One region of the Streptomyces sp. NPDC101237 genome, then DNA from elsewhere that is predicted to be linked to it. Evidence: riboswitches for the same ligand, from Rfam matches in the RefSeq annotation. Region 1 holds a riboswitch; each other region holds the start of a gene.

What was found. Region 1 has a riboswitch for S-adenosylmethionine ahead of ACIRQ9_RS32405 (putative leader peptide). Riboswitches for the same ligand answer to the same signal wherever they lie in the genome.
Region 2: it holds a riboswitch for S-adenosylmethionine, as region 1 does, so the genes downstream of both, ACIRQ9_RS07590 (aminotransferase class V-fold PLP-dependent enzyme) here and ACIRQ9_RS32405 (putative leader peptide) in region 1, are expected to answer to the same signal.
Region 3: it holds a riboswitch for S-adenosylmethionine, as region 1 does, so the genes downstream of both, ACIRQ9_RS00110 (amino acid ABC transporter permease) here and ACIRQ9_RS32405 (putative leader peptide) in region 1, are expected to answer to the same signal.
Region 4: it holds a riboswitch for S-adenosylmethionine, as region 1 does, so the genes downstream of both, thrC (threonine synthase) here and ACIRQ9_RS32405 (putative leader peptide) in region 1, are expected to answer to the same signal.

What each region holds. Positions count from the first base shown of each region.
Region 1 is NZ_JBIWNY010000027.1:57,883-65,517, reverse strand. Features, by position in the region: gene ACIRQ9_RS32425 (dipeptide ABC transporter ATP-binding protein) at 1-411, opposite strand, end outside; gene ACIRQ9_RS32420 (ABC transporter permease) at 441-1,367, opposite strand; gene ACIRQ9_RS32415 (ABC transporter permease) at 1,364-2,323, opposite strand; gene ACIRQ9_RS32410 (ABC transporter substrate-binding protein) at 2,327-3,946, opposite strand; gene ACIRQ9_RS32405 (putative leader peptide) at 4,160-4,276, opposite strand; SAM riboswitch class IV at 4,313-4,426, opposite strand; gene ACIRQ9_RS32400 (isopenicillin N synthase family dioxygenase) at 4,869-5,897, shown strand; gene ACIRQ9_RS32395 (O-acetylhomoserine aminocarboxypropyltransferase/cysteine synthase family protein) at 5,894-7,192, shown strand; gene ACIRQ9_RS32390 (ABC transporter permease) at 7,500-7,635, shown strand, end outside.
Region 2 is NZ_JBIWNY010000003.1:363,276-370,910, reverse strand. Features, by position in the region: gene ACIRQ9_RS07590 (aminotransferase class V-fold PLP-dependent enzyme) at 1-1,124, opposite strand, end outside; SAM riboswitch class IV at 1,279-1,395, opposite strand; gene trpD (anthranilate phosphoribosyltransferase) at 1,494-2,558, opposite strand; gene ACIRQ9_RS07580 (cytochrome bc complex cytochrome b subunit) at 2,691-4,328, opposite strand; gene ACIRQ9_RS07575 (Rieske 2Fe-2S domain-containing protein) at 4,325-5,383, opposite strand; gene ACIRQ9_RS07570 (cytochrome c) at 5,380-6,192, opposite strand; gene ACIRQ9_RS07565 (heme-copper oxidase subunit III) at 6,271-6,891, opposite strand; gene ACIRQ9_RS07560 (hypothetical protein) at 7,070-7,471, shown strand; gene ACIRQ9_RS07555 (Ig-like domain-containing protein) at 7,576-7,635, opposite strand, start outside.
Region 3 is NZ_JBIWNY010000001.1:28,398-36,032, reverse strand. Features, by position in the region: gene ACIRQ9_RS00150 (SpoIIE family protein phosphatase) at 1-654, shown strand, start outside; gene ACIRQ9_RS00145 (hypothetical protein) at 651-1,385, shown strand; gene ACIRQ9_RS00140 (OsmC family protein) at 1,413-1,841, shown strand; gene ACIRQ9_RS00135 (cytochrome P450) at 1,944-3,107, shown strand; gene ACIRQ9_RS00130 (hypothetical protein) at 3,140-3,949, opposite strand; gene ACIRQ9_RS00125 (hypothetical protein) at 4,091-4,348, opposite strand; gene ACIRQ9_RS00120 (putative leader peptide) at 4,510-4,641, shown strand; gene ACIRQ9_RS00115 (glutathione S-transferase C-terminal domain-containing protein) at 4,790-5,662, shown strand; SAM riboswitch class IV at 5,740-5,851, shown strand; gene ACIRQ9_RS00110 (amino acid ABC transporter permease) at 6,275-7,255, shown strand; gene ACIRQ9_RS00105 (amino acid ABC transporter ATP-binding protein) at 7,252-7,635, shown strand, end outside.
Region 4 is NZ_JBIWNY010000006.1:138,114-145,748, forward strand. Features, by position in the region: gene ACIRQ9_RS11880 (ROK family protein) at 1-349, opposite strand, end outside; gene ACIRQ9_RS11885 (extracellular solute-binding protein) at 492-1,742, shown strand; gene ACIRQ9_RS11890 (DUF3263 domain-containing protein) at 1,760-1,993, shown strand; gene otsB (trehalose-phosphatase) at 2,099-2,947, shown strand; gene ACIRQ9_RS11900 (trehalose-6-phosphate synthase) at 3,026-4,450, opposite strand; gene ACIRQ9_RS11905 (glucosyl-3-phosphoglycerate synthase) at 4,533-5,477, opposite strand; SAM riboswitch class I at 5,635-5,789, shown strand; gene thrC (threonine synthase) at 5,808-7,094, shown strand; gene ACIRQ9_RS11915 (MoaD/ThiS family protein) at 7,141-7,416, shown strand.

The sequences.
Region 1 (7,635 bases):
CAGGACACCGACCGCCTCGGCGGGAGCCGAACGGCGGGTCGCCAGGCCGTGGATCCGCAGCACCTCGGCGACCTGTTCGCCGATCCGCTTCACCGGGTTGAGCGACACCGTCGGGTCCTGCGGGACCAGCCCGATCCGCGCCCCGCGCACGGTGCGCAGTTCCGCCTCCGACAGCGTGGTCAGGTCGTGCCGTCCGAAGCGGACCGTGCCCGCCTCGATGGCACTGTTGCCCGGCAGCAGCCGGGTGATCGCGTGCGCGGTCGTACTCTTGCCGGAGCCGGACTCGCCGACCACGGCCGTCACCTGTCCGGGCCATACGTCGAGGTCCACGCCCCGTACGGCCGGGACCGTGCCGCCCCGGGTGCGGTACGACACGGACAGGCCGCGGATCTCCAGCAGTGGTGTGGTCACGTCCCCACCGTTCTCGTGTGTGCCGTCGGTCACCGCTGCCGCGCCCCCTCGTCGTCCAGCGCCCGGGCGATGCGGTTGGCGGCCAGCACGGTCGCGGCGATCGCCAGACCGGGCAGCGCGGTCAGCCACCAGGCGTTGGCCAGGTAATTGCGGCCGTCGGAGATCAACGTCCCCCACTCCGGGGCCGGCGGTGGCGCCCCGTAGCCGAGGAAGCTGAGCGCCGACACGGCCAGGATGGAGGAGCCGAAGTCCAGGGTGGCCAGCACGATCACCGGGCCGGCCGCGTTGGGCAGCACGTGCCGTCCGAGGACCGAGTACCAGCGGGCCCCGCAGGACCGGGACGCCTCCACGAACACCGCCTGGCGCACCCGCAGCACCTCGGCTCGCGCCACCCGGGCGAAGGAGGCGACGCTGGCGATGCCGACGGCGACCGCGACCTTCACCGTGCCGTAGCCGAGCGCGGTGACGAGCGCCAGGGACATGAACAGCGCGGGGATGGACAGCAGGACGTCCACGAAGCGCATCAGTATGTCGTCCACCCAGCGGCCCACGAACCCGGCGACCACGCCCAGCAGTCCACCGACCACGAACGCCACCAGCACGGCGATCAGCGTGGCCTTCAGGGAGAGCTGGGCGCCGTGGACCACGCGGGAGAAGACGTCGCGGCCCAGTTCGTCCGTGCCGAACCAGTGACTGCCGCTCGGCCCGCGGAAGTTCTGCGACGGCACGCCTTTCAGCGGGTCCTGCGAGGTGAACAGACCGGGCCGGAACGAGGCCAGGACCACCAGTACGAGGACGACCGCGGACAGCAGCAGCCCCGGACGGCGTACCACGAATCGCAGCAGCCGCCGTACGTCCACGCCGCGCCGCCCGGGCTCCGGCCCCGGCCCCGCCTCGACCGGGCGGGCCAGTACCAGCACGGCCTCGGCGCGGTCGTCGCCATGGTTCTGGCTCATGCGAAACGCCCCCTTGCGCCCCAGGCCACCACGATCCGCGGGTCCAGGAGCGGGTAGACGAGATCGATGAGCAGGTTCGTCGTCACGAAGATCAGCGCGCCGAACACCACCACCCCCTGGACCAGGGGGATGTCCTGCGCGGTGACCGCCGCCGCGGTCACCCGGCCGAGGCCGTCGCGGGAGAACACGGTCTCGACCACTACCGAACCGGCGATCAGCTGCCCGACCAGCAGCCCGACGACCGTCAGCGCCGGCAGCGAGGCGTTGCGCAGCGCGTGCCGCAGATGGACCCGCCACCGGCCGGCGCCCTTGGCCCGCGCGGTCTCCACATAGGCCTGGTCCAGCGCGGTGAGCAGGCTCTTCGCCAGCACCTGGGCGACCTGTGCGCCGGTCGGCACCGCCAGCGTCAGGGCGGGCAGCACCAGCCCCTTCGGGCCGTCGTTGCCGAACGCGGGGAACCAGTGCAGCCTGAAGGAGAACGTCTCGACGAGCAGCAGTCCCACCCAGAACGTGGGGACCGACACTCCCAGCGGCGGCAACGACAGCAGGAACTGCCGCAGCCAGCGCCGGGAGGTGTGCGTGGCCACCACCGCGAGGCCGCTGCCGAGCACCACGGCCAGCAGCAGGGCCGCGCCCGTCAGCTGGAGCGTCTGCGGCAGCGCGTCGGCCAGGGTGGAGGTCACCGGGCGGCCGGTGGAGACCGCGTCGCCGAAGTCCCCGCGCACAGCCCGGCCGAGGTACTCCGCGTACTGCACGAGCACCGGCTTGTCGAAGCCGTACTCGTGCCGCAGGGCGGCGAGCTGCTCCGGGTCGACCTGCCCCGAGTCCATCCCGGCGCCGGCCATCGCCGTGACCGGGTCACCTGGCAGATAGTCCAGCACCAGGAACGACACCGTGTACGCCGCCCACAGCACTCCGACCGCCTGCGCGAGCCGCTTGATCACATAGCGTCGCATCCGCTAGCCGATCCAGGTGTCGTGCAGCTGGAGCCGGCTGGAGGCGTCGAAGTCCAGGTCGTGCACCTTCTGTGACGCGCCCAACTGGGTCTGGAGCTCCACCACGGGCACGTAGTAGGCGTTCTGGACCAGCAACTGCTGTGCCTGGGTGACCAGTTGCTTGCGCTTGGCGGCGTCGACGGTCGCGGCCTGTTCGGACAGCGCCGTGTCGAGGGGGCTGGGGGGCAGGTGGTAGAAGTTGGCCAGCTTGGTGGAGAAGGAGCTGCGCAGGATGTCGGGGTCGGCGCGGGTCACGTTCCCCCACACCGCGTCGAAGTCGCCGGACTGGAGCGTGGTGGCGAACTGGGTGACCTGGAGCTGCTTGAGGACCACGTCCACACCCACGGCCTTGAGCTGCTGCTGGACCAGCTCCAAAGCGGGCTGGTTGGTGGCCGCGTTGGGGAACCACTTGACGGTCAGGGTCAGTTTCCTGCCGTCCTTGGCGCGGATCCCGTCGCTGCCGGTCTTCCAGCCGGCCGCGTCCAGCTCGGATCTGGCCTTGGCCACGTCGAAGGCCAGACCGGACGCGAGGTCGGTGTAGTCGGGCGTGGTGTGCGCCAGGACGCTGGTCGCCGCCCGGGTGCCGGTGGGGAAGACGGTGTCGGCGATCTGCTGCCGGTCGAGGGCGACCAGGATCGCCTGCCGCACCCTGGCGTCCCTGAGCGCCGGGCGGGCGTTGTTGAGGCCGAGGCCGAACACCACGCCGGGGTTGGCCCGCCGGGGGAGGGTGACCTGGCCGCCCTTGAGCGCCGCCTCGTTGGCCTTGCCGACGCTGCTGATCGCGTCCACCTGGCCGGACTGGAGACTGCCCGCCCGCACACCCGCCTCGGGCACTACCTTGAACACCAGCCTGTCCAGGTACGCCTCGCCCTTCTTGCTCCACAGCGAGGAACCCCAGGCGTAGCCGGTGCGCTTGGCCAGAGTGATCGACTGGTTCTGCACGTACTGCTTCAGCACGAAGGGCCCGGATCCGATCACCCCGTCGCTGCACTTCTGCTGCGGGGTCTTCTTGACACTCGCCGACGACTCGATGCCCAGCGAGTGGGTCGAAGTGGCCTGCAGGAACTGGGCGTTGGGCTGACCGAAAGTGACTTTCACGGTGAGCGGGTCGATCACCGTGGTGCCCTTGACGCCGCTCAGATAGCCCTCGGCGAGGGTGCCCAGGGCGCCGAGACCGGGCACCGCGTCGAAGTTGTCCTTGACCACCTGCGCGGTCAGCTTCGAGCCGTCGCTGAAGGTGACACCGGAGCGCAGGTGGAAGGTGAACGACGTGGCGTCGGAGCTGACGTCCCAGCTCTTCGCCAGCCATGGCACGATCTTGCCGGTCCTGGGGTCCTGGTCGGTCAGGGAGTCCACGATCTGGCGCACCGAGTAGATGGTCTCGTTGCTGCCGACCTGCTGCGGGTCCACGCAACCGGAGTCCGAGCCCACCGCGAAGGTCAGGGTGCCGCCGGACCTGGGCTGTCCGGAGGCGCCGCCGGAATCACCGCCGCCGGAGCCACAGGCGGTCAGCAGGACACCGGTGGTCGCCAGGGCGGTAAGAGCCGCCCACCGGGAGGTTCTGACATCGGAAAGTGCAGTCACGGAGGGCTTCTCCTCGTCGTGTCACCGGGCACGGTGTGGTGCGGGGCATGGCCGGGCGCGGGCGTGCGGTCCCGGTCGGCGCGACAGCGGTGCCGGGGGAGCGCTGTGCAGGGGGGGTTCAGTCGGAAACGGGGATCAAAGACAGACGGAGATCAGGCGCAGGCCGGTGCGGTGAGCGCGGGCGCGTACCGCGAGCGGCGGCGGGAGGGCCCGTCAGTCCTGACAGAGGCAGCTGGTCGAGCGCTTGAGGTCGATGTGGCGCCGGCGCGAGAGCCGTGAGAACACGGTGGCGCCGGCGTAGCGGGCGCTGAGGTCACCACCGTGCCGCATGTCGGTCCTCCACATAATCCCGGCCCCGGTCACGGGGCCACGCGCTTGCAGAGATCGTCGATGATCCCGCCGGGCTTTCACCTGGAGCACCCCGCCGCGTGGGAGGGTTGCCGATCAGCGAGCCAGGGCTTGACGCTGACACTCAATGCCGTTCGTGACCATACGGAGTGGTCTCGTCGTACGTCAATGGCGGGAAAGGGACGCCCTGCAGGGGGCAGTCGGACCGGGAGCGGATCCGGCTCAGGAACCGGCCAGCTCGGGAAGCACCCCGAGCGGTGCTCGCCACGCGCCGGATCGAGGTCGACCATGGCGGAAGGCATCTCACCCCCGGGACGCATGGTGGACGCTTCTTTCCGGCTGTGCTTTGATCCGACCATGGAGACCACTGGCCCGGCACACACGGTGCCGCTCGACCCGTTCTGGGTGAGCCGCCGCGCCGACCAGTTCGACCAGGTCTGTTGCCGATAGCCGTCCGACGGCTCCCGATCTCGCCTTCCTCCCGCTGCCCGCGGCCTTCGAGCGCCCTCGGCCGGCCGCCCTTCGGGCGCGGCGGGAAGGCTCGCGCGTCCGCCCTGCCGTGAAGGAACCTCCCATGGCCCAGTCCACAGCCCTGCCCGTCATCGACATCTCCCGTTTCCGTGCCCCGGACGCGGACCGCGGCGCCTTTCTCGCCGAACTCCGCTCCGCCGCGCACGAGGTCGGCTTCTTCTACGTCACCGGGCACGGCGTCCCGGCAGCGCTGCGGGAGGAGGTGCTCAGCGCGGCCCGCAGCTTCTTCGCGCTGGCGGAGGAGGAGCGGCTGGAGATCGAGAACCTCAACTCGCCCCAGTTCCGCGGCTATACCCGCACCGGCACCGAATACACGGCGGGCGGCGCCGACTGGCGTGAGCAGATCGACATCGGTCCCGAACGGGCGGCGCTGGAGACCGGCCCGGCGGATCCCGACTACCTGCGCCTGATCGGCCCCAACCAATGGCCCTCCGCGCTGCCGGAGTTGAGGGGCATCGTGCTGCGCTGGCAGGCGGAGGCGCTGCGGGTGAGCCGTGAGGTGCTGCGGGCGCTCGCTGCGGCCCTCGGACAGGAGGAGGGCTACTTCGACCAGTGGTTCGACGACGAGGCGGCCGTGCACGTGAAGATCGTGCACTATCCGCCGCGCGCTGCCGAGGACGCCGACCAGGGCGTCGGCGCCCACAAGGACTACGGCTACCTCGCCCTGCTGCAACAGGACGAGGTGGGCGGGCTCCAGGTGCGCCGCGAGGACGGCGAGTGGATCGACGCGGTGCCCGTGCCCGACGCCTTCGTCTTCAACATCGGCGAGATGCTGGAGATCGCCACCCAGGGCTATCTGAAGGCCACTCAGCACCGGGTCGTCAGCCCCCGGTCGGGCGTTCACCGCTACTCGATCCCCTTCTTCCTGGGCCCGCGCCTGGACGCGGTCGTCAAGCCGCTCCGACTGCCCCCGGAGCTGGCGGCGCTGAGCCGGGGCGTCACCGACGATCCGGACAACCCCCTTCTCGCGGCCTTCGGGGAGAACGCGGTCGTCGGCTGGCTGCGCTCGCATCCCCGGGTCGCCGAGCGCTGGTGGTCCGATGTCCTGGCCAGGCAGGAGACCGGCCGATGACCGACTGGGCGTTCGAGACCCGCCAAGTGCACTCCGGTGCCGTCCCCGACCCCTCGACCGGCGCACGCGCGGTGCCGATCCACCTCGCCACCAGCTACGTCTTCCGGGACACCGCGCACGCCGCCGCGGCTTTCGAGCTGGCTGACCTGACCACTCACGCCTACACCCGGCTGTCCAACCCGACCACCGCCGTGGCCGAGGAGCGTATCGCCGCGCTGGAGGGCGGTTCGGCGGCCGTCGCCGTGGCCAGCGGCCAGGCCGCCACGAGCCTCGCCCTGTTCAACCTGGCCCGTGCGGGCGACCACATCGTCGCCTCGTCGTCCCTGTACGGCGGCACCCGCACCCTTCTGGAGCACACGTTCGCGGACTTCGGCATCGATGTCACCTTCGTCGACGACCCGGACGACCTGGGTGCCTGGTACACCGCCGTACGCCCGACCACGAAGGCGTTCTTCGGCGAGACCATCGGCAACCCGCGCGGCAACGTCCTCGACACCGAGGCGGTGGCCCGCATCGCCCACGAGGCCGGCGTCCCGCTCGTCGTCGACAACACCGTGCTCACCCCGTACCTGCTGCGGCCCATGGAGCACGGTGCCGACATAGTCGTGCACTCGACCACCAAGTTCCTCTCCGGGCACGGCACCGGCATCGGCGGGATCGTCGTGGACAGCGGGCGCTTCGACTTCGGCGCCGATCCCGGCCGTTGGCCGGGGCTGACCCGTCCGGACCCGACCTACAACGGGCTGTCCTACTGGGACTCCTTCTCCGATCTCGGCCTCGCCTACGCGCTGCGTCTGCGTACCCGGCTGGTCCGGGATCTGGGACCGGCCGTCTCACCGTTCAACAGCTTCCTGCTCCTGCAGGGCCTGGAAACCCTCAGCCTGCGCATCGAACGGCACGTGGCCAACGCCCGGACCCTCGCGCAATGGCTGGAGGAACAGCCCCAGGTGACGCGGGTGCATTACGCCGGCCTCGCCTCCAGCCCATGGCGGACGCAGGCCAAGCGCTATCTGCCACGCGGCACGGGAGCGGTCCTGGCGTTCGAACTCGCCGGCGGCCGGGAAGCGGGCCGGCGCTTCGTCGAGGGACTCCGGCTGTTCAGCCATCTCGCGAACATCGGTGACGTACGCAGCCTGGTCATCCATCCCGCCTCCACCACCCACGCCCAGCTCGCCCCGGACCAGCAGCTCGCCGCAGGCGTCACGCCTGGCCTCGTACGGCTGTCGGTCGGCATCGAAGGCGTCGGCGACCTGATCGCCGACCTCGAAGCGGGCCTGAGAGCAGCCGCCGTATGAACCCCGCCGCCCGCACCCGGGGAGCCAGATCCGCCCTGCGCCGCAGCACCGCACTCCGGATCGCCGCCACCACGGCGGGCGCGGTCGACGAGGCCCTGCTCGGGCCGGGCGCTCGGGCAGGGCCGGTAGAGCAGCCGCGAGGGTTCGCCGGCCTGGTAGCAGGCCAGGGCGGCCACCGACAAGCGGCGACGGGAACGGTCGCGCACGCGTATCACCGGCTCGTTTGCGTTGCGGTGTTCCGGCATGCCGGTGATGCGTGCGGTGCGGCGGCCGAGTCTCGTTCGGCGCCCACCGTACGATCGTGCCCATGGAAGAGCGGTGGTCTGCGGCGGCGCCGCCCCGGCCGCCCCGACAGGGCAGATGGCCGCGATTGACGTCGTCGCGTTTCCTACCGGCGGTGGTGATCTCGCTGATCATCGCGGCCCTGGCCGGGCTCTTCGTCG
Region 2 (7,635 bases), on a different contig from region 1:
AAGAGGCCGTCGCGGACACCGATGCCGTACTCGGCGGACAGGGCCGCGGCGAAGTGGGAGCTGTTCCAGCCCTCGACGACGAAGGAGAGCACGCCCACCCGCGGGGCGTCGTCGCCGAAGAGGGACAGCACGCGGACCTCGGGGACCTCCGCGAGGCCCGCGCGGACCTTGGCGATCAGGTGCCGCTCGCGGGCCACCAGCGTCTCGAAGCCCGCCTCGGTGAGCGCCTTGCAGGCCGCGGCGATCGAGTAGGCCCCGATGACGTTCGGCGAGCCGGCCTCGTGGCGGGCGGCGCTCTCGTGCCACTCCACGGCCACTCCCCCGTCCTCACGCCGGGTCACCGTGCGGCTGGCGCCGCCGCCCGCGAGGTACGGCTCGGCGGCCCGCAGCCAGTCGGCGCGGCCGGCCAGGACGCCGGAGCCGAACGGCGCGTACAGCTTGTGGCCGGAGAAGGCGATCCAGTCGACGTCCAGGTCGCGCACGCTCACCGGGTGGTGCGGCGCCAGCTGGGCCGCGTCCAGCACGATCCTGGCGCCGTGCGCGTGCGCCGCGGCCGCCAGTTCCCGTACCGGCCACAGCTCACCGGTGACGTTCGAGGCGCCGGTGACGCAGACCAGGGCCGGGCCGTGGGGATCGCGGGCGGCGAGGGCGCGCTCCAGGGTCCGGACGGCCTGGGCCGGGGTGCGCGGGGCGTCCAGGTAGCTGACCCGGGCGTCCTGCCAGGGCAGCAGGCTCGCGTGGTGCTCGGTCTCGAAGACGAAGACCTGGCAGTCGGCGGGCAGGGCGCGGGCCAGGAGGTTCAGGGAGTCCGTGGTCGAACGGGTGAAGACCAGCTGGTCGTCGGGGCGGCAGTCGAGGAACTCCGCGACGGTCCTGCGGGCGTTCTCGAAGAGGTCCGTGGAGAGCTGGGAGAGGTAGCCGGCGCCGCGGTGGACGCTGCCGTAGTAGGGCGCGTACGCCGCCACGTCGTCCCAGACCCGCTGGAGCGCGGGGGCGCTGGCCGCGTAGTCGAGGGCGGCGTAGGTGACTTCGCCGCCGGTGACGAGCGGGACGGTGACATCACGTCCCAGAACGGGCAGCGGGGCACAAACCGACGGGGTGGAGACAGCGGTGGAGACGGACATGGCGGAACTCCCGTGAGAGGAAAGAAGAAGGCGGAACAGGCATGCGGACAGGTGCGCGGAAGGGGGGCTCGGCGCCCTAGCGCATTCGCTTGCTCACGGGAGACTCCCTCGGTGACCAGGATCCCCGGGCCGTGCTCGCTGGACGAGCGTGAGGGATCCGCGCTTGCCGCAGACCTCGCTGCCTACGGCCTGGTCTTCACCCGGGGCACCCCGCCACGGACGGAGGGTTGCCGGACAGTCGGCCGGGGCCTCATGACTGTCACTCATGACCTGAGAGGAAAAGTAGAGGAGATGATCGCCGGCGCGCAACCTCTGTCCGGATGACGGAACGCAGGTCGCCGCGCCGGCGCGTGATCTCCGGCCGGCGGGCTACCGGTGGGTCGCCGCCGCCCAGCGCTCCAGCACCCGCTTGGCCGCGCCCGAGTCGACCGACTCCGCGGCCCGGTCCATGCCGGCGCGGATCTGCCCGGCCAGCGTCCCGGTGCCCGGGTCCAGGGCCACCAGCGCCGCCGCCGAGTTCAGCAGCACCGCGTCGCGGACCGGCCCCGTCTCGCCGTCCAGGAGCCGGCGGGCGACCTCCGCGTTGTACGACGGGTCGCCGCCGCGCAGCGCCTCCACCGGGACCAGGCCGATGCCCACGTCCCTCGGGTCGAAGCTCTCCTCGGTGACCGTGCCGTCGCGGACGATCCAGACCCGCGAGGTGGCGGTGGTCGTCAGCTCGTCGAGGCCGTCGTCGCCGCGGAAGACCAGCGAGGAGTTGCCGCGCTCGGCGAAGACGCCCGCGACGACCGGCGCCATGCGCGGGTCCGCCACGCCGACCGCCTGGGCCCGCACCTGCGCGGGGTTGGTCAGCGGGCCGAGGATGTTGAACACCGTACGGATGCCCAGCTGGCCGCGGGCCGCGCCGGCGTGGCGCAGCGCCGGGTGGAACTTGACCGCGAAGCAGAAGGTGATGCCGGCCTCCTCGGCGACCTCGGCGACCCGCCGCGGGGTCAGGTCGAGGTTGACGCCGAGCTTCTCCAGCACGTCCGAGGCGCCGGACGCGGAGGACGCGGCCCGGTTGCCGTGCTTGACGACCTTCGCCCCGGTGCCGGCCACCACCAGCGCCGACATCGTGGAGATGTTCACCGTCTTGGCGCCGTCGCCGCCGGTGCCGACGATGTCGACCGTGCGGCCGGGCACGTCGATGACGTTGGCGTGCGCGTACATCGTGCGGACCAGCCCGTTGATCTCGTCGACCGTCTCGCCCTTGGCGCGCAGGGCGACGACGAAGCCGGCGATCTGGGCGTCGGTCGCCTGGCCGCGCATGATCTGGTCCATCGCCCAGGCCGTCGCGTCCGCGCTCTGGTCCTGGCCGTACAGCAGTGCGTTCAGCACCTCGGGCCAGGAACGGCCCGCCGCGGTGTCGCCTCCAGCGGGGGTCACAGCGCTCATGGAGCCGCTCCTGATCGTCGTACGGGGAAAAGGGTCGTCGGGGCCTACCCTATCCAGCTCCGGACACGGCGAAGGGCCCCCGTCCGTACCCCGGACGGGGGCCCTTCGGCCGTCGTGTGGCGACGCGGTCGATCAGTGGTGGCCGTGGCCGCTCGTGATCTCCTTGTACTCCTCGACGGTGGGCTTCGGGATCTGGCTGTCCTCGCCGTAGTAGGCGCTGCTCAGCTTGGCGCGGAGCTTCTCGGACCCCTTGATCTTGCGCTCGACACCGTTCTCGTCGACCCCCGCGCCGACCTCGGCCGGCTCGTACTGGTGGTGGGCCGTGAGGGTGTGCAGCTGCTCCTGGCTGAGCGGCTCGTGCACCTCGATGAACTCACCGTGCGGCAGCCGCTTGATGATGCCGGTCTCGCGACCGTGCAGCACCTTCTCGCGGTCCCGGCGCTGCAGGCCGAGGCAGATCCGCTTGGTGACGATGAACGCGATGACCGGTCCGGCGAAGAAGAAGATCCGGACGAACCAGGTCACGTCGTTGATCGACAGGTGGAAGTGGGTGGCGATGAGGTCGTTGCCACCACCGACCAGCCCGATCATGTACACGGTCACCCAGGCGACACCGAACCCGGTACGGGTCGGGGCGTTGCGCGGCCGGTCCAGGATGTGGTGCTCGCTCTTGTCGCCGGTGACCCAGGACTCGATGAACGGGTAGACCGCGATGACGCCCAGCACCAGTCCGAACAGGACGAGCGGGATGAACACGCCGAGGACCAGCGTGTGGCCCCAGAAGTTGATCTCCCAGCCCGGCATGTACCGGATCAGGCCCTCGGCGAAGCCCATGTACCAGTCGGGCTGGGCGCCGGTGGACACCTGGTCCGGACGGTAGGGGCCGATGGCCCACACCGGGTTGATCTGGGTGGTCGCCGCGATGGCCGCGATGACACCGAAGACCAGGAAGAAGAAGCCTCCGGCCTTGGCCATGTAGACCGGCAGCAGCGGCATGCCGACGACGTTCTTCTCGGTCTTTCCGGGACCCGCGAACTGCGTGTGCTTGTGGTAGAAGACCAGGATCAGGTGGCCGACCATCAGGCCGAGCATGATGCCCGGCAGCAGCAGGATGTGGATCGAGTAGAACCGCGCCACGAAGTCGTGGCCCGGGAACTCGCCGCCGAAGAGGAAGTACGAGATGTACGTGCCGACGATCGGCGTCGACAGGATGGCGCCCTCGGTGAAGCGGACGCCGGTACCGGAGAGCAGGTCGTCCGGGAGCGAGTAGCCGGTGAAGCCGGTGAACATGCCGAGGACGAACAGCAGGAAGCCGAACATCCAGTTGATCTCACGCGGCTTGCGGAAGGCGCCCGTGAAGAACACGCGCATCATGTGCACGAACATGCCCGCGAGGAAGATCAGCGCGGCCCAGTGGTGGATCTGCCGGATGAGCAGGCCACCGCGCACGTCGAAGGAGATGTGCAGGGTCGAGTTGAACGCCTCCGACATCATCTGCCCCTGGAGCGGGACATAGCTGCCGTGGTACGTCACCTCGTTCATCGACGGGTGGAAGAACAGCGTCAGATAGACACCCGTCAGGATGATGATGATGAAGCTGTACATGCACACTTCGCCCAGCATGAACGACCAGTGGTCGGGGAAGATCTTGCGCATGTTGGACTTGGCGAGGGAGTAGATCCCGAGCCGTCCGTCGGCCCAGTCGGCGACACGCTCGCCGGCCGGAGCCTTCCCGCGTGCGCGGGTCTCGTCGTTCGTCGTAGTGCTCATCCGCGCTCCCAGAAAGCAGGACCGACGGGCTCCTCGAAGTCGCCGAGCGCCTGGAGGTAGCCCTCCTCGCTCACACCGATGCGCAGCTGCGGCAGGGCGTGACCGGCCGGGCCGAAGATCACTCGGGCACCGTCGGAGAGGTCGAAGGTGGACTGGTGGCACGGGCAGAGCACGTGGTGGGTCTGCTGCTCGTACAGCGAGATCGGACAGCCCACGTGGGTGCAGATCTTCGAGTAGGCCACGATGCCCTCGTGGGACCACTCCAGCTCGCGCTTGTCCTTGATGTTGTCCGGCTGCAGCCGGATGATCATCAGGGCCGCCTTCGCCATCACGTTCTGGAAGTCCTCCTGGGACTCCTCGACGCCCTCGGGCTTGGCGAAGGTCAGCGAGCCGACGGCGACGTCGGAGGGACGCAGCGGCTCGTTGGTGTTCATGTTGACGAGCAGCTTGCCCTTGGACCACGCCGTGTGCCGCAGCGAGGTGCCGGGCAGCGGGCCGAGGTCGCGCAGCAGCACGACACCGGAGAGCGGGACCAGGGTCAGCGCGCCGAACATCGTGTTGCGGATCAGCTTGCGCCGGCCGAGCGCCGACTCCTTGGCGCCCTGCTTGAAGTCCGCGTGGACCTTGGCGCGGACCTCGGGGCTCGCCTCGATCGGGTGCCGCTCGTCGGCGACCTCCACGTCGGACATCAGGGTGCGGGCCCAGTGGACCGCGCCCGCGCCGATGCAGAACAGCGCCACACCGAGGGTCAGGCCCAGCGCGAAGTTCAGCGCGCTGATGTGACCGAGCGGGAAGACGAAGATCGACTTGTCCTTCGGGATCGTCACGTAGGACGCGATGAACCCGACGGTGGCCAGCATCGACACCGTGAACAGCAGGGCGACGACGCGCTCGGACCGCTTGGCGGCCCGCTCGTCGATGTCCTGGATCCGGTGCTCGTGGGGCGGCAGACCGGGGTCGGCGAACGGGTCCTTCTCGTCCGCGACGCTCACGGCACCGTGCGCGTGTCCCTGCCCAGCGGGCAGGTTCTCTTCTGGAATCTCTTGGCTACTCATGACTTCTTGGCCTTTGCGGTCCGAGCGGCGACCCAGACGGCGACGGCGATCAGGGCGCCGAGACCGAAGATCCAGGCGAACAGACCCTCACTGACCGGCCCGAGGCCGCCCAGGTCGAGACCGCCGGGGTTCGTCGTCTTGGAGCTGTTGACCGCGTCGAGGTACGCGATGATGTCCTTCTTGTTCTTCTCGGACAGCGTCGTGTCGGGGAAGGACGGCATGTTCTGCGGGCCCGTCTGCATGGCCTCGTAGATGTGCTTCGGGGCGACGTCCTGCAGGGTCGGCGCGAACTTGCCCTTGGTCAGCGCACCACCCGCACCCACGAAGTTGTGGCACTGCGCGCAGTTGGTGCGGAACAGCTCGCCGCCGGCGGCGATGTCGGCGCCGCCCGGGCCGTACTGCTCCTTGGTGGGCACCTGGGGACCGGCGCCCAGCGAGGCGATGTACGCCGCGAGCTGGTCGATCTGGGCCTGGCTGTAGATGTTCTTCTTCTTGACGACCTGCGGGCCCTGCGAGGTGGCGGCCGGCATACGGCCGGTGCCGACCTGGAAGTCGACCGCGGCGGCGCCCACGCCGACCAGGCTGGGGCCGTCGGACGAACCCTGACCGCCGGTGCCGTGGCAGCTGGCACAGCCGACCGAGTAGAGCTTCTTGCCCTCCTCAATGGTCAGGGACTGGGAGGTCTCGTCGGCCTGCGCCCGGCCCGCGGGCGCGAACGCGGCGTACAGCCCCCCAGTGGCCGCCAGCGCAAAGAGTAGGACGACGACCGCCGCCAGCGGATGGCGTCGTCGTGCGGAGAGCTTTTTCACGGATTACCCCGGTGTCAGGATCTTCTGCGTCGATGCTTCTGGGTGGTGCGCTTGTGCAGCGCGTGGAGCCGGCCCCGGCTACTTGATCAGGTAGATCGTGGCGAAAAGGCCGATCCAGACGACATCGACGAAGTGCCAGTAGTAGGACACGACGATGGCCGCGGTCGCCTGCTCGTGCGTGAAGCGCTTCGCCGCGTAGGTGCGGCCGAGAACGAACAGGAAGGCGATGAGGCCGCCCGTCACGTGCATGCCGTGGAAGCCAGTGGTCAGGTAGAACACCGAGCCGTACGGGTCGGAGGAGAGCGAGATGCCGTCCTCCTTCACCAGGTTGGTGTACTCGTAGATCTGACCGCCGATGAAGATCGCGCCCATCACGAAGGTGATGATGAACCAGCCCCGGAGCTTCTTCACGTCCCCGCGCTCGGCGGCGAACACGCCGAGCTGGCAGGTCAGGGAGGAGAGCACCAGGATCGTCGTGTTGGTCGCGGAGAACGGAATGTTGAGATGGCTCGCCATCTCCTTCCAGTGATCCGGACCGGTCACCGATCGCAGGGTGAAGTACATCGCGAAGAGGGCCGCGAAGAACATCAGCTCGGAACTCAGCCAGATGATGGTTCCGACGCTGGTGAGGTTCGGCCGATTGACCGACGGGTGCGCGTGCCCGGTTTCTACTGTCGTTGCTGTCGCCACGACCGACATTATGTCGGTCGCTTATCTCGCGCTCACTCCGGGGGGTGCCGTTCGGGGTGTCCGCACCGTGTGTACTGCCCGGATGGCCCATCGAAGCGGTGTTCCAACAGGTGTTGACGAGGTGTCCGGGGGAGTAGCATCCGGCGCATCGGTCCTGTCCGTACGACGCTGACGCCTCGGAGGAAGAATGCAGCCGACCGCCACGGTGCTGGTCTACAGCGACGACTCCAACACCCGCGAGCAGGTCCGGCTGGCCGCCGGCCGGCGCCCGGCCCCCGATGTGCCCCTCGTCGAGTTCGTGGAGTGCGCGACGCCCCAGGCGGTCGTCACCGAACTGGACAAGGGCGGCATCGACGTCTGCGTGCTGGACGGCGAGGCCGTGCCGCTGGGGGGCATGGGCGTGTGCCGGCAGATCAAGGACGAGGTGTTCAACTGTCCGCCGGTGCTGCTGCTGATCGGCCGGCCGCAGGACGCCTGGCTGGCCACCTGGAGCCGCGCGGACGCGGCGGTGACGCTGCCGGTGGACCCGGTGGAGTTCGCGGCCTCGCTGGCCGCCCTGCTGCGCCAGCGGAGGCTGCAGAGCGCCTAGGGGAGGCCGGGGCGCGGTGCCTGCGCGGTCGCGGGCCCGTGGGGGCCGCCGGTGCCCACGGGGCGGCCGCCGCGACGTGGGCGCCGCCCCGCGCCCCTGGCCCCTCACAGTGACGCGGGCTGCAGACGGGCCGCGTTCTGGGGGTTCTGGGTGGTCTGGGTGCC
Region 3 (7,635 bases), on a different contig from region 1:
TACGACGCCATCCCGCTGCGGGGCGACAAGACCGCGCTGGTCGTCGGGGACGTCATGGGCAGCGGTCTGAACGCCGCCGCCACCATGGGGCAACTCCGCAGCGCCGCACGGGCCTTCGCCGAACTCGACCTCGCCCCCGACGAGGCCCTTTACCACCTCGACCACCTCACCCAGGGAAGCGACCAGGCCATCACCACCTGTCTGTACTGCGTCTGCGACCCGCACCGGGGCGAGTGCCGGATGTGCCTCGCCGGGCACCTGCCCCCGGCCCTGCTGCGGGCCGGCCGCCCGGGCCGCCTCCTCGACCTGCCCCCCGGCGTCCCGCTCGGCGTCGGCGGAGTGCCGTTCGAGGCCGCCACCGTCGACTTCCGGCCCGGCGACCAGCTGGTCCTCTACACCGACGGCCTGGTGGAGACCCGCGACGCAGCCATCGACGCCCGTCTGGACACCCTGCTCGACGCCCTCGCCGCGACCCGCGGCCACGATCCGGAGGAGACCTGCGAGCGCATCCTCCGGACACTGCGGCCGCCCGGCGGCGAGGACGACGTCGCCCTGCTCATCGCCAGGGCCCGGCCCCTGCCGCCGCCGGATCCGGAGAGCGCGGCACAACCGTCGGGCGGCGGCCGGCCGCCCCGTGGACAATCGTCACCATGAACGACCCGGGGAGCGAGGCCGAGGGCCGGCCTGCCAGACGTGAACGGCTGCCGGCCCACGGCGAACACCAGGTGGTGCCCGCGTGGCGCAGGGCCACGCGGGGCGAGCCGCGCTGGGCCGTGACCGCCGTGATCCTGGTGGCCGTGGCGCTCCAGCTGATGCTGCCGCACCGGCTCGCCCTCCAGCCCTACTGGGTCCTGCCGACCCTCGAACTGGCCCTGCTGGCAGGCCTGATCGCCGGCAACCCGCGGCGGGTGGAGCCCCGCACCCGGTGGCTGCGGCTGCTGGGCCTTGCCCTGATGGGCGTGATCAGCCTCGCCAACGGCTGGGCGGCGGTCCGGCTGGTGGCGGGGCTGATCGAGGGTACGGAGGGTGAGGAGGCCGCCCCGCTGCTGCTGACCGGCGGCGGCATCTGGCTGACGAATGTGATCGTGTTCGCGCTCTGGTACTGGGAGTGGGACCGCGGCGGACCGATGGCCCGGGTCCGCGGCCACCGCCAGTACGCCGACTTCCTCTTCGTGCAGATGCAGAGCCCCGAGACCGCCCCGCCCGACTGGGAACCCGCCTTCCTGGACTACCTGTACCTGTCCTTCACCAACTCCACCGCCTTCAGCCCGACCGACGTGATGCCGCTGTCGCGCTGGGCCAAGATGCTGATGATGCTGCAGTCCTCGGTGTCCCTGGTCACGGTGGTCCTGGTGGTGGCACGGGCCGTGAACCTCCTGCGCTGACGGCCGCCCTGCCTTAGGTTCGGCGGTATGAGCGAAGACTCCCTGCGCCTGGTCACCGTCGAGCGCACCGCCACCGGACACTTCACCGCGACGAACGCGCGCGGCGGCACGATCGGCTTCGGCACCGCCGACGGCACCGAGTTCTCCCCGGTGGAGCTCCTGCTCGCCGCGATCGGCGGCTGCACCGCGGCCGACGTCGATGTCGCCACCGGCCGGCACGTCGAACCGGACACCTTCACCGTGACCGTCAGCGGCCACAAGGTCAGCGACGAGGGCGGCAACCGGATGACGGACCTCGCGGTCTCCTTCTCCGTCACCTTCCCGGACGGCCCGTCGGGCGACCGGGCCCGCGCCATCCTGCCCCGCGCCGTCGCCGTCTCGCACGACCGGCTGTGCACGGTCAGCCGCACCATCGAGGCCGGGACACCCGTCGCCGTCTCGGTCGAGGACGACTGAGCCGTCGGCGGCCCGTCGCCTCCGGGGCGGCCGACGGGCCGCCGGGCCGCCGTGATTGGGTGGAGAGGTGAACGGTTTCCCTTCCTCCGGCCGGACCGCTCGATGAGCACCGTCGGCGCCTTTCCGCTCGGCGCCTCCACCACGCTCGCCGGTCTCGCCCGTGATCCGCACCCGCTTCTGGCCCGGCTGCGGGAGGCCGAACCGGTGTCCTGGCTGCCCGAGTTGAACGGCTGGCTGGTCACCCGCCGCGACCTCGCGGTGGACGTGATGCGGGACTCCGCCACCTTCACCGTGGACGACCCGCGCTTCTCCACCGCCCAGGTCGTCGGCCCGAGCATGCTCTCCCTGGACGGCGAGGCGCACGCCCGCCACCGTGAGCCGTTCGCCGCTCCCTTCCGGCCGCGCGCCGTGCACGACGGCTTCGCCGCGTTCATCGAGCGGGAGACCGACCGGCTCATCACCGCCCTGGAACCGTCCGGAGCCGCCGAGCTGCGCCGCACCTTCGCCGGACCGCTCGCCGTCGCCGTGGTGACCGAGGCGCTCGGCCTGGCCGGTGCGACCACGGACACGGTCCTGGCCTGGTACGACGCGATCGTGCGGGCCGTCTCGGACATCACCGAGGGGCTGGACGCGGGTCCGGCCGGTGCCGCCGCCTACACGGAGCTGCGGGCCGCCGTGGAGGCCACGATCGCCGACCGGCACGCGTCCTCGCTCCTCGTCTCGGCCGCCGGCCGGCTGACACCGCCCGAAGTGGCCTCCAACGCGGCGGTCATGATGTTCGGTGGCATCGAGACCACCGAGGCGATGATCACCAACGCACTCCTCCACCTGCTCGAAGACCCCGCCCAACTCGCCCTGGTCCGGGCCGATCCGGGCCTCCTGGACGGCGCGGTCGAGGAGTCCCTGCGCCTGGAGCCCGGAGCGGCGGTGGTGGACCGCTACGCCACCCGTGACGTGGTTCTCGGGACGGCGGCCGTCCGCCGCGGCGACCTGGTCACCGTCTCCCTCACCGGCGCCAACCGCGACCCGGCGGTCTTCCCCGACCCGGACCGGTTCGACGTCCGCCGCGACAACGCCCGCCTCCAACTGGGCTTCGCCCACGGCCCGCACCACTGCGTCGCCGCGCACCTCGCCCGCCTGGAGACCCGGATCGCCCTCCACCGCCTGCTCGACCGGCTGCCCGCGCTGTGCCTGGACCCGGAACGGCCCGCCGCACCGCACGGGTTGGTGTTCCGCAAACCGCCGGCCCTGCACGTGCGCTGGTGACGGACCCGCCCGCCGCGCCGGACCGCCACGCCCTAGTCGAACTGACTCGGCAGCGGTGCCGGGGTCTTGCCGGACAGGACGTCCTTGAGACGCTGGGCGCCGCTGCGCAGGGCCAGCGCGGTGCTGTCGTGGTCGACGCCGGACAGGCCGCCGTTGGTGACCGCCGCGCCGGAGGCGCCGATGCGCAGCACCGCCACGTCGGTGGTGTAGGTGGCGGGCTGACCGCCCGAGTCGCCCTGGACGGTCACCGTCACCGCCTCGCGCGCGTCCCCGGACGCCGGCACCTTCGCGGAGACGACCTGCACGGTCCGCTTGTCGCCGTCCTTGCCGGTGGCCGTGAACTGGTCGCACTTGGCGGGCAGGGACTTCAGCCAGGCCAGCGTGGAGTCCAGGTTCGCCGAGCCGTAGTCGCCGACCTGGTACAGCATCCGGGAGTCCTCGGAGGTGAACCCGCGCAGCCCGGAGGCGCCGGAGGCACGGCCCAGGAGGCTGTCGGAGTAGAGCCCGTCGAGCAGGCGCTGGCAGTCGGCCGCGTCCGCCTTGGCGGTGAGGAAGGCGGCCACGTCGACCTTGCCGACCAGCATCGAGTTGCGCCAGCTCGCCGCGCCGGTGGCCAGCTCCCAGTTGTCCTCGATGTCGGCCGGCGTGATGAGGGCGGCCTGCGCGCCCGCACCGGTGAGGGCCGGGGTCGCCGACGGGGACGCGGCGGAGCGTTCGCCGGCCGGCGAGACGGCGACGGCCCCGGGGCCGTCGCCGTCGTCCGTACAGGCCGCCGTGGCGAGCAGGACCCCCGCCACCACGGCCGGGGCGAGAACACGCACGGGTCGGAACGGACGGATCATCGCGACTGCCTCCTCGGGACGGTGGGTGCGTCTCCGCGGGGGCAGCGGTGCTGCGTCACTCCGCGGGCAACGGCGGTACGTCCCTCCACGCCACCATCCGGCACCGCGGCCGACCACCCGCGCGTGCCATCCGGGTGAGCGTCACGATCCGGGTGCCGTGATCCGCACCCGCCTGCCGCCGCAGCGCGGGCACACCGCGTCGGCCAGCGGCGACCGCACCGCGCGGCCCGCCTCGTCGACGTACTCCTGGGTGCTCTGCAGGTCGGGGTCGGCGACCGGGTCGGTGAAGAACACCGCCTGGAAGACGGCCTCCCAGACCTCACCGCACCGCCCGCAGGCGAACACGAAGGTCTCGGGCACGGCTCCGGGCACCGGCCCGGGACCCGGGGGCTCGCTCATCGCATCCGGCTCCTGTCGCTCGGCCCGTGTCTCCAGCGGACCGCAGCCGGCGCGCGACGGCAAACCGAAACCGGGTGTCCCAGGCGCGGACGCCCCCTTGACGGCACGCGGAGGCCGATCGACACTCCAGAGGGGAATCCTAGTGAAAAGGTAGGGAACGGATGGGTCCGCTGCGCACGGTCACCGGCAGACAGCGCCGAGAGAGCCGTACGCCCTGCCCCGTCCCGCTGCTCACCTCGCGGCTGCACATCGACCTGCAGCGCGTGTGCAGCGCCATCAGCCGCACCGGCTGACAACCGCCGCCGCCCACCGCGCCACGGCGGCCGCGGGACCGAGCGCCCGCCACCGGCCGCACCCTTGCCTGGCGCCCGCCGGGCGCCCGCCCTCCGACGCACGCCTCCGCCGCGCGGACGCCCGCGCGCCGCTACCCCGGGGAGACGCATGTCCATCACTCCGCTCGCCGCCCTGCCCTCGGCCCGCTCCGGCCCCGTCTTCCGCGGCCGCATCGGCCGGGACGCGCGCAGCGGGCACTACGCCGTGCCCCGCCGCTACCGGCTGCACCTGGCCACCGCCTGTCCGGACGGCCTCCGCATCGCCGTCGGCCACAGCCTCCTGGCCCTGGACGACTGGTGTCCGGTCACCTTCCTGGCCGCCGTCCCGGACGGCCCCGACGGCGGCCACACCGCGCTGCGCCCGCTGTACGAGGCGAGCGCCCACCGGTACTCCGGACCGGCCCTCGCGCCCGTGCTCAGCGACGACTGGTCCGGCCGGATCGTGTCGACCCACGGCCGGGACATCCTGCGGGACCTGGACCGCCACTTCGGCGACGGCGAGGTCCGGCTGTACCCGCGCGGTGCCGAGACCGCGATCGAGGAGGCAGAGCGGCTGTGCGCCGAGGGCATCGGGCAGGCGGCGCAGGACGCGGGCCGGGAGGGCGGCGACCCGGCGGCGCTGGAGGTGCTGCTCGCCACCCTGGACGAACTGGAGCGGCGCCTGACCGGCGCCGAGTTCCTGGTCGGCGGGGGACTCACGGCCGCCGACGTCGAGTTGTGGGTGGCCCTGGTGCAACTCGACACCGTGCACCGCAACCACCTGGACGCCGCCGCCGTGCACGCCGTCGCCGGCCACCCCGCGCTGTGGGCCTACGCCCGCCGGCTGGCCGCGCACCCCGCCTTCGGCGCCCACCTCGACCTCGACGGCATCGCCCGCCGCCACCACGGCCGTTGCCAGGGCCTGGAGGCCGCCGGCGCGGCCGTCCAGATCCTGGACTGGGCGGGGCACGCGGCGGACGTGTCGGGCGCTCCGCGCAGGTGAGAGCGGCCCGAACCGTTTCACCAGCCGGACAGGCGTTGACATCCGTTCGGGCAACTGACTTACTTGCGGCACAGATCGGTCAAGAGCGTCAGCATCGAGCCCTGGCTTGCTGACCGGCAACCCTCGCACCGCGGTGGGGTGCCCCAGGTGACGACCGGACCGGATGACGACGTTCGGTAAGCGCGAGGCCCCCAGGGGCCGCCACGACAGCGACAGGTGACGGGACATGTACGCAGCCTCCAGGCCGGCCGAGGACCGCGCCCCGGGCTGCGTACAGCCGTGCCCGAGCCCGCTGGTCGCCGACCGCGCCGTCGACCTGCTCCGCGTCAACAGCGCGCTGTGTAGCGCGTGCACCGCACCGGGCCGCGCCCGCTGTCAGGCCTGACCAGGCCTTTCCGCCGCACCTGCGGCCGCGCCCGCTTCCGCGGCACGGCCGACGCGGTCCCGCGTCCCCGCCTCCCCGACGAAGCACCGGCCGTCCCGGTGCGCAGCCGTCCGCCCCGTCCCGTGTCCCGCGCGCCCCCGCGTACCCGTGCCGTGTCTCCTGACGCGGTCCGGTGCCGCGGTCCCGGCCGTCGCGGTCCGGGACGTCCGACTCCGCCGGAGCCCGTCATGAGTGAACCCCCAGGCGTCCTGTCCGTAGCCGAGGCGTCACCGCCCGTCGACAGCCCGTCAAAATCCGCAGCCAGTCAGCGTGTTCGGCCGCTGCGCAGGCCCGGCCGGTGGATCGCCACCGCCGTCGTCCTGGTGCTCGTCGCGCAGTTCGCCCACGGACTCGCCACCAACCCCTTCTACCAGTGGGACCGCTTCCGCTACTGGTTCCTGCGCCCCACCATCCTCGACGGGCTCGTCGTCACCCTCGAAGTCACCGCGCTCAGCGCCGTCCTGGGCCTGCTCGGCGGCGTCGTGCTGGCCCTCGCCCGGCTCTCGGGGAGTCCGGTGCTGCGGGCGGTGAGCTGGACCTACACCTGGCTGTTCCGCTCGATCCCGCTGATCGTGCTGCTGATCTTCCTCTACAACTTCTCCGCGCTCTACCAGACCCTCAGCCTGGGCGTGCCCTTCGGCCCGTCCTTCGTCACCTTCGACGAGTCGAGACTCGCCACCGACCTGGCCATCGCCGTGATCGGCCTCAGCCTCAACGAGGCGGCCTACGCGTCCGAGGTGGTGCGCGGCGGCATCCTCTCCGTCGACCAGGGACAGCACGAGGCGGCCGCCGCGCTCGGCCTGCCGAAGGGCTACCAGTTCTCCCGGATCGTCCTCCCGCAGGCCCTGCGCTCCATCGTCCCCAACTACGTCAACCAGCTCATCGGCCTGATCAAGAGCACGTCCCTGGTGTTCTACGTCTCGCTGCTCGACCTCTTCGGCTCGGTGCAGTCCATGGGCAGCACCTACCCCGGCGACATCGTGCCGCTGCTGCTCGTCGCCACCGTCTGGTACCTGATCCTGACCAGCGCCGTCTCCGTCCTCCAGTACTACGTCGAGCGGTACTTCGCCCGCGGCGCCACCCGCACGCTGCCGCCCACCCCCCTGCAGAGACTGCGCACCGGCACGGCCGGCCTGCGCGAACGGATACGCCGGGAGGCCGCCGTATGACCACCCACCCGGACATCGCGACCGACGCCGCCCCGGCCGCCCTGGAGATCCACGACGTCCACAAGTCCTACGGCGCCCACCGCGTCCTCGACGGCATCGACCTGACCGTGCGCCCCGGCGAGGTCACCGTCGTCCTCGGCCCGTCGGGCTCCGGCAAGTCCACGCTGCTGCGGGTCGTCAACCATCTGGAGAAGCCCGAGTCGGGCCACGTCAGCGTCGGCGGCGAACTGATCGGGGTGAAGCGCCACGGCGACGGCCTCAAGGAACTCAGCGAACGCGCCATCCTGGCCCAGCGCAGCCGGATCGGCTTCGTCTTCCAGAACTTCAACCTGTTCCCGCACCTGACAGCGCTCGACAACGTCGCCGCCGCGCCCGCCGCC
Region 4 (7,635 bases), on a different contig from region 1:
CGGTGCGCACGTCGTGGCCCAGGGCGACCGGGATGCCGAGGCGGTCGGCGAGCACGGCGCGCAGCGGTACGTCGCGCCAGCCGAGGTTGGCCGAGAAGACCGCGACGCCGTTCGGTTCGTCGACTATGCCGGGCACGGCGAGGCCGACCGCGGCCGCGCCCTCGCCGAGCCGGCGCTCGCCCTCGGCGTGCAGGTCGGCGGCGAAGTCAAGGATGGCGGCGACGACGGCGTCGGGCCCGCGCTCGCGGCCGGTCGCCCTGCGGTCCTGGTGGAGCAGCTCGCCGTCCGGCCCGACCAGCGCGGCCTTCATTCCGGTGCCGCCCACGTCCAGGGCGATGACATGTCTCACGGGAACAGTGTGGCCCTCCGACCCTCAAGAGGTCTAGTCCACTTGCGTGGTGTAGACCTTATGGGTCCACATATTGAACAGCGACACAGTTGGAACAGGGGCAGTACACGTGCGGCGGCGTAGGGCAGGAATGATCGCGGTGATGTCCGCCACGGGCATGACGGCGGTTCTTGGTGGCTGTGGGACGACCGGATCCTCGGACGTCACCCTCAGACTCGTCGCAGCAGACTACGGAGACTCCGCCGCCAACAGCTCGCAGAAGTACTGGGACCGGCTGGCCAAGGACTACGAGGCCCAGCACCCCGATGTGAAGGTCGACGTCAGCGTCTACTCGTGGAACGACGTCGACCGCAAGGTCAAGAACATGGTCGCCGCCGGCGACGCGCCCGACCTGGCACAGATCGGCGCGTACGCCGACTACGCGGCCGCCGGCGACCTGTACGAGGCCGGCGACCTGCTCTCCATCCCGGTCCAGGCCGACTTCCCCTCCCAGCTCGCCGAGGCGGGCCAGTGGAACCACGCGCAGTACGGCATCCCCTTCGCCGCGTCCACGCGTGTCCTCTTCTACAACAAGACCCTCTTCTCCGAGGCCGGCATCACCCCGCCCGCCACCTGGGACGACCTCGCGGCCGACGCGAAGGCCCTCAAGGCGCACGGCGTCACGTACCCGTACGCCCTGCCGCTCGGTTCCGAGGAGGCCCAGGCGGAGACCATGCAGTGGCTGCTCAGCGGAGGCGGCGGCTACACCGACGACATCGGCACCTACACGATCGACTCCGCGCGGAACGTCGAGACCTTCACCTGGCTCAAGGACGAGCTGGTGGGCAAGGGCCTGACCGGACCGACCTCGCCCGGCAGGCTCAACCGGGCCACGGCGTTCGCGGCCTTCGCCGACGGACAGGTCGGCATGCTCAACGGCCACCCCACGCTCATCAAGCAGGCTGAGAAGAAGGGCGTGAAGTTCGGGGCCGTCCCGATGCCGTCCCGCGCCGGCCAGACCACCAGCACGCCGTCCATGGGCGTCACCGACTGGATGGCGGCCTTCAAGCAGAACGGGCACGCCGAACAGGTCGGCGACTTCCTCGACTACGTCTACAGCGAGAAGAACGTCCTCGACTTCTCCCGCGAGTACGGCCTGCTCCCGGTCACCACGTCCGCCTCCCAGACGATGACCGACTCCTCGCGAGCGCAGGACAAGCAGCTCCGGCCCTTCCTCGAACAGCTGCCCACCTCCGAGCTGTACCCGGCGGGCAAGACCTCGTGGGCCGCGGTCAGCGCCGACGTCAAGAAGCAGATCGGCACCGCGGTCGCCTCCACCGGCGACCCGACCGGCGTGCTCACCCGGCTCCAGTCCGAGGCGACGGCGGCCGACAGCCGTGCGAAGACGGGCTGAGCGCTACGGTTCTCGGCATGGACCGGCAAGAACTGGGCGCACGCGAGCAGGCGATCCTCGCCCTGGAACGCCGGGGCTTTCCGAGCCCCGGCGCCAAGGAACGGGTGATCCGTGAGGAACTGGACCTGGCGCCGGTGCGCTACTACCAGCTCCTCAACGCCCTCCTCGACGACGAACGGGCCTTGGCCCACGACCCGGTGACGGTCAACAGGCTGCGGCGGGTGCGGGAGGGGCGGCGGTCGGAGCGGTAGGGGGTACGTGCGGGGCGGTGGGGGCCTGTCGCGCAGTTCCGCCCCCAGCCTCCGGCCGGAGGCGCCCCCAGCGCCCCTTGAGGACGCTCCGATACTGTCGGCGGTATGGGCACCCACTCCACGGAACCCCTTCCGACGCCTCGCACAGCCGCCGGCCGCGAAGGTCTTGCCGCACTCCTCTCGCAGCCGCGTTCCGCGCTCGTCGGGCTCGACTTCGACGGGACGCTCGCGCCGATCGTCGCCGATCCCGAGCAGGCCCGCGCGCACCCGGACGCCGTACCGGCCCTCGCCGCCCTCGCGCCCAAGGTGGCCTCCGTCGCCGTCATCACCGGCCGCCCCACCGACATCGCCGTCCGCTACGGCGGTTTCGCCGGCGTGCCCGGCCTGGACCACCTCGTCGTCCTCGGCCACTACGGCGCCGAACGCTGGGACGCGGCCACCGGCGAACTCACCGCCCCGCCCGCGCACCCCGGCATCGCCGCCGTCCGCGCCGAACTCCCGGCCGTCATCGACGCCGCGGGAGCGCACGGCACCTGGACCGAGGACAAGGGCCACGCCGTGGCCGTCCACACCCGCCGGGCCGAGGACCCGCAGGCCGCCTTCGAGGCCCTGCGCGCCCCGCTCACCGACCTGGCCACCCGGCACGGCCTGATCGTCGAACCGGGCCGCCTGGTCCTGGAACTCCGCCCGCCGGGCATGGACAAGGGCGTGGCCCTGCGCGCCTACGCACGGGAGATCGGCGCGGGCGCGATCCTCTACGCCGGCGACGACCTCGGCGACATCCCGGCCTTCGCCGCGGTGGAGAAACTGCGCGGGGAGGGCGTCCCGGGCCTGCTGGTGTGCAGCGGCAGCGCGGAGGTCACGGAACTCGCCGACCGGGCCGACCTGGTGGTCGACGGCCCGGAGGAAGTCGTCCGCCTCCTGAAAGCACTGGCCGAGCAGAGCGCCCCGTAAGGGCGCCGGGGGTGCCCCCGGCCGGAGGCCGGGGGAGGAACTGCGCGCCGAGCCCCCACCGGCCCGCGGCCGGGGAACTCAGCCCCGCAACGCCGCCAACTGCTCAAGGAACCAAGCCGCGGGCGGCAACGCGGTCGCCGCCGCGGCCAGCCGCTTCGACCGCTCCGCCCGCTCCTCGTCCCCCATGGTCAACGCCTCCTGCAAGGCACCGGCGGTCCCACCGATGTCGTAGGGGTTCACCACCACCGCGTCCTCGCCCAGCTCCTCGTACGCCCCCGCCTCCCGCGAGAGCACCAGCGCGCACCCCGCGTCCGAGACCAGCGGGATCTCCTTGGCCACCAGGTTCATGCCGTCCCGGATCGGGTTCACCAGCGCCACGTCGGCCAGTCGGTAGGCCGCGAGCGACCGGGCGAAGTCGTCCTTCACGTGCAGCACGACCGGGGTCCAGCCGGGCGTCCCGTAGGCCGCGTTGATCTCGTCGGCGACCCGCTGCACCTCGGCCGTGTAGTCGCGGTACACCGCGAGGTCCTGCCGCGACGGATACGCGAACGCGACGTGCACCACCCGCTCCCGCCACTCGGGGTGGTCGTCGAGCAGCTGCCGGTAGGCCAGCAGGCCCCGCACGATGTTCTTCGACAGCTCGGTCCGGTCCACCCGGACGATCGTCCGGCGGCCCTCGCCGATCTCCTCCCGCAGCGCCCGCATCCGCTCCTCCACGTCCGGTTCGTGCGACCGCTTCCGCAGGAACTCCGCGTCGGCCCCCAGCCCGTGCACCCCGATCCGGGTCTCACCGGCCGCCGGGATCCCCGGGCCCAGCACCGCGTGACAGCAGGCCACGAACGCGTCCGCCCACCGCCGGGTCAGGAACGCCGCGTGGTCCGCGCCCAGGATCCCGCCGAGCAGCTCCGCCGCGATGTCGTCGGGGAGCAGCCGGAAGTAGTCCGGCGGCGCCCACGGGGTGTGCGAGAAATGGCCGATACGCAGGTCCGGCCGCAGCCGCCGCAGCATCCGCGGGGCCAGCGCCAGGTGGTAGTCCTGGATGACGACGACCGCGCCCTGGCCCGCCTCCTGCGCCAGCGCCTCGGCGAACGCCTGGTTGTAGGCCTGGTACGACGCCCACTGGTGCCGGAACTCCGCGTCGAAGACCGGTTCCAACGGGGTCTGGTACAGCATGTGGTGGACGAACCAGAGCACCGAGTTCGCGACGCCGTTGTACGCGTCCGAGAACACGTCCGGGGCGATGTCGAGCATCCTGACCTGCTGCCCGCCGGTGTCCCCGGCCGGCAGCCGGCCGCCCTCGGCCCGCCGCACCGCCTCCCGGTCGCCGTCGCTCAGCGCCGCGCAGACCCACACCGCGTCCGCGTCCGGCCCGATCGCCGACAGGCCCGAGACCAGGCCGCCGCCGCCCCGTTTGGCGTGCAGCGAACCGTCGTCGCGCATCTCGTACGAAACCGGGCCGCGATTGGACGCGACCAGCACCTCAGCACCGCCGGTGGAAGACATACGCCTCAACCTAGCCCGGCCCGGAAACGCTCAAACGTGCGGTCACGTCCGACCCGCCGCGGTATACGGCCGTACGGCGAAGTCACGCCACCCGGCGTTCGGCGTACTCGGTGATCTCCGCCATCGGCGGCCGTTCCTCGGTGTCCACGGAGTAGGTGCGCGGTTCGAAGCCGTCCTCGCCCCGTTCGAACTGGGTCAGGGCGGGCCGGATCAGATGGCCGCGGGCCAGCCGCAGCTGGGCGGTGCGGTAGATCGCGGCGGACATCCGGCCGAGGGCCTGGCCGTCCTGGTGTCGGTGCTTGCGCACGCCGACGTCGACCTGGGCCAGGGCGTCCAGGCCGACCAGGTGCAGGGCGTCGACCAGCATGCCCAGCTCCACGCCGTAGCCGACCGGGAACGGGAGCTGTTCGAGGAGCGAGCGGCGGGCCGCGTACTCGCCGCCGAGCGGCTGGACGAACCCGGCCAGCTGCGGCCAGTGCATGTTCAGCAGCGGGCGGGCCATCAGCTCGGTGACCCGGCCGCCCTGTCCGGCCGAACCGGCGAGCGGGCGGTCGTACATCGCCTTGACCAGGTCCACGTCCGGGTCGGTCAGCAGCGGGCCGACGATGCCGGTGACGAAGTCGGAGGAGAACTCCCGCAGGTCGGCGTCGACGAAGCAGACGATGTCCCCGGTGGTGACCAGGAGCGAGCGCCAGAGCACCTCGCCCTTGCCGGGGACGGCGGGGATGCGCGGCAGGATCATGTCGCGGTGCACGACCCGGGCGCCGGCCGCCGCGGCCACCGCCGCCGTACGGTCGGTGGAACCGGAGTCGACGACCACGACCTCGTCGACGAGCGGCGCCTGCCGCATCAGGTCGTGGCGGATGATCGCGACGATGTCACCGACCGTCTCCTCCTCGTTGAGCGCGGGCAGCACGACGGAGACGGTCTGACCGGTGCGCTGCTTGGCGGCGAGTATCCGGTGCAGCGGACGTTCGTTCATGGACCAGGAGCGGGTGGCCAGCCAGCGCTCGACTTCTTCCAGCACAGTCAGCGGCTCCTCACTGTCACGATCACACTGCGGGGTGTGACCCATCTCGCGGTTCGGACGACTATCTCAACTGTCCTGGCCTTCGGTTACAGTCTTGAACAACGCCGATGACCATCGCATGTCCTGGGGTCACCGGCCGTTGACAACCGCATACCGCTCATCCAGAGGGGCAGAGGGATACGGCCCGATGAAGCCCCGGCAACCCTCCAGTCGGCTCTCGCTGATCGCTGTCGATCACTCGCGGGGCTCCCGGCTAGGGAAGGTGCCAAATCCGTCTCACGGCGAGATGCGTCGTGAGGAAGATGAGGAGAAAGGGCCTCGCCTCACATGGCTGTGCAGACTGCTGCGACCACCACCGACCCCGCGACCGTCGACCTCGGTCCCGCCACCGCACTGAGCTGCCGCGAGTGCGGCCACCGCGTGCCGCTCGGCCCGGTGTTCGCCTGCGAGGAGTGTTTCGGCCCGCTCGAGATCGCGTACGACTTCTCGGCCTACGACACCGAGGAGCTGCGCAAGCGCATCGAAGCGGGTCCCGCGAACATCTGGCGCTACGCGCCGCTGCTGCCCGTCCCCGCGGACGTGGCGACCAAGCCGAACATCAACCCGGGCTGGACCAAGCTCGTCCAGGCCGACAACCTGGCCAGGGAGCTGGGCGTCACCGGCGGCCTGTACGTCAAGGACGACTCCGGCAACCCGACGCACTCCTTCAAGGACCGCGTCGTCGCCCAGGCCGTCGAGGCCGCGCGCGCCTTCGGCTACACCACGCTCTCCTGCTCCTCCACCGGCAACCTCGCCGGCGCGGTCGGTGCCGCCGCCGCGCGGGCCGGCTTCCGCTCCTGCGTGTTCATCCCGCACGACCTGGAGCAGGGCAAGATCGTCATGGCCGCGATCTACGGCGGCGAGCTCGTCGGCATCGAGGGCAACTACGACGACGTGAACCGTTTCTGCTCCGAGCTGATCGGCGACTCGGCCGGTGAGGGCTGGGGCTTCGTCAACGTCAACCTGCGTCCCTACTACGCGGAGGGCTCCAAGACCCTGGCGTACGAGATCTGCGAGCAGCTCGGCTGGCGGATCCCGGACCAGCTGGTGATCCCGATCGCCTCGGGCTCGCAGCTCACGAAGATCGACAAGGGGCTGCAGGAGCTGATCAAGCTCGGGCTGGTCGAGGACAGGCCGTACAAGATCTTCGGTGCGCAGGCCGAGGGATGCTCGCCGGTGTCGGTGGCCTACAAGGCGGGCCACGACGTGGTCCGGCCGCAGAAGCCGAACACGATCGCCAAGTCCCTCGCCATCGGCAACCCGGCCGACGGACCCTATGTGCTGGACATCGCGCGCCGTACCGGCGGTGCGGTGGAGGACGTCACCGACGAGCAGGTCGTCGACGCGATCAAGCTGCTCGCGCGGACCGAGGGAATCTTCGCGGAGACCGCCGGCGGGGTGACGGTCGGCGTCACCAGGAAGCTCATCGAGAACGGGCAGATCGATCCGTCGAAGTCGGTCGTCGTACTGAACACGGGTGACGGACTGAAGACGCTGGACGCCGTGGCGGGGACCGGTCTGACGGCCACCATCCGGCCCACGCTCGAGTCGTTCCGTGAAGCCGGGCTCGCCTGAGCCGGCCCTGTCCATTCCAGCGCGTCGCCCCATCGGAGGTTCACACGTGAGCGTCACCGTTCGCATCCCCACCATCCTGCGCACCTACACCGGTGGCCAGGCCGAGGTCAGCGCCGAAGGAGGCACCCTCGGCGAGGTCATATCCGACCTGGAGAGGAACCACACCGGTATCGCCGGCCGGGTGCTCGACGACGAGGGCAAGCTGCGCCGCTTCGTCAACGTGTACGTCAATGACGACGACGTGCGGTTCGAGCAGGGACTGGAGACGGCCACGCCCGACGGCGCCGGTGTCTCCATCATCCCGGCCGTGGCCGGCGGCTGATCCGCCGTTCCGCTGACAGGCTGATCGAATGACCGAACATTACCTTCGGTAAGGCCGATCACCGAGTGTTCATCCGATTGCCCCCTCCGTGAGAGAAGCGGAGGGGGCAATTCTGTGTGGTTGAGCGCGGTACAGTTGGGGAACGCGATCCCGATCTCCAGGTCGGGAGCCCCGTATTCGATACCGCAGGCCCGCCAAGAAGTAACCAAAGTGCGCGGC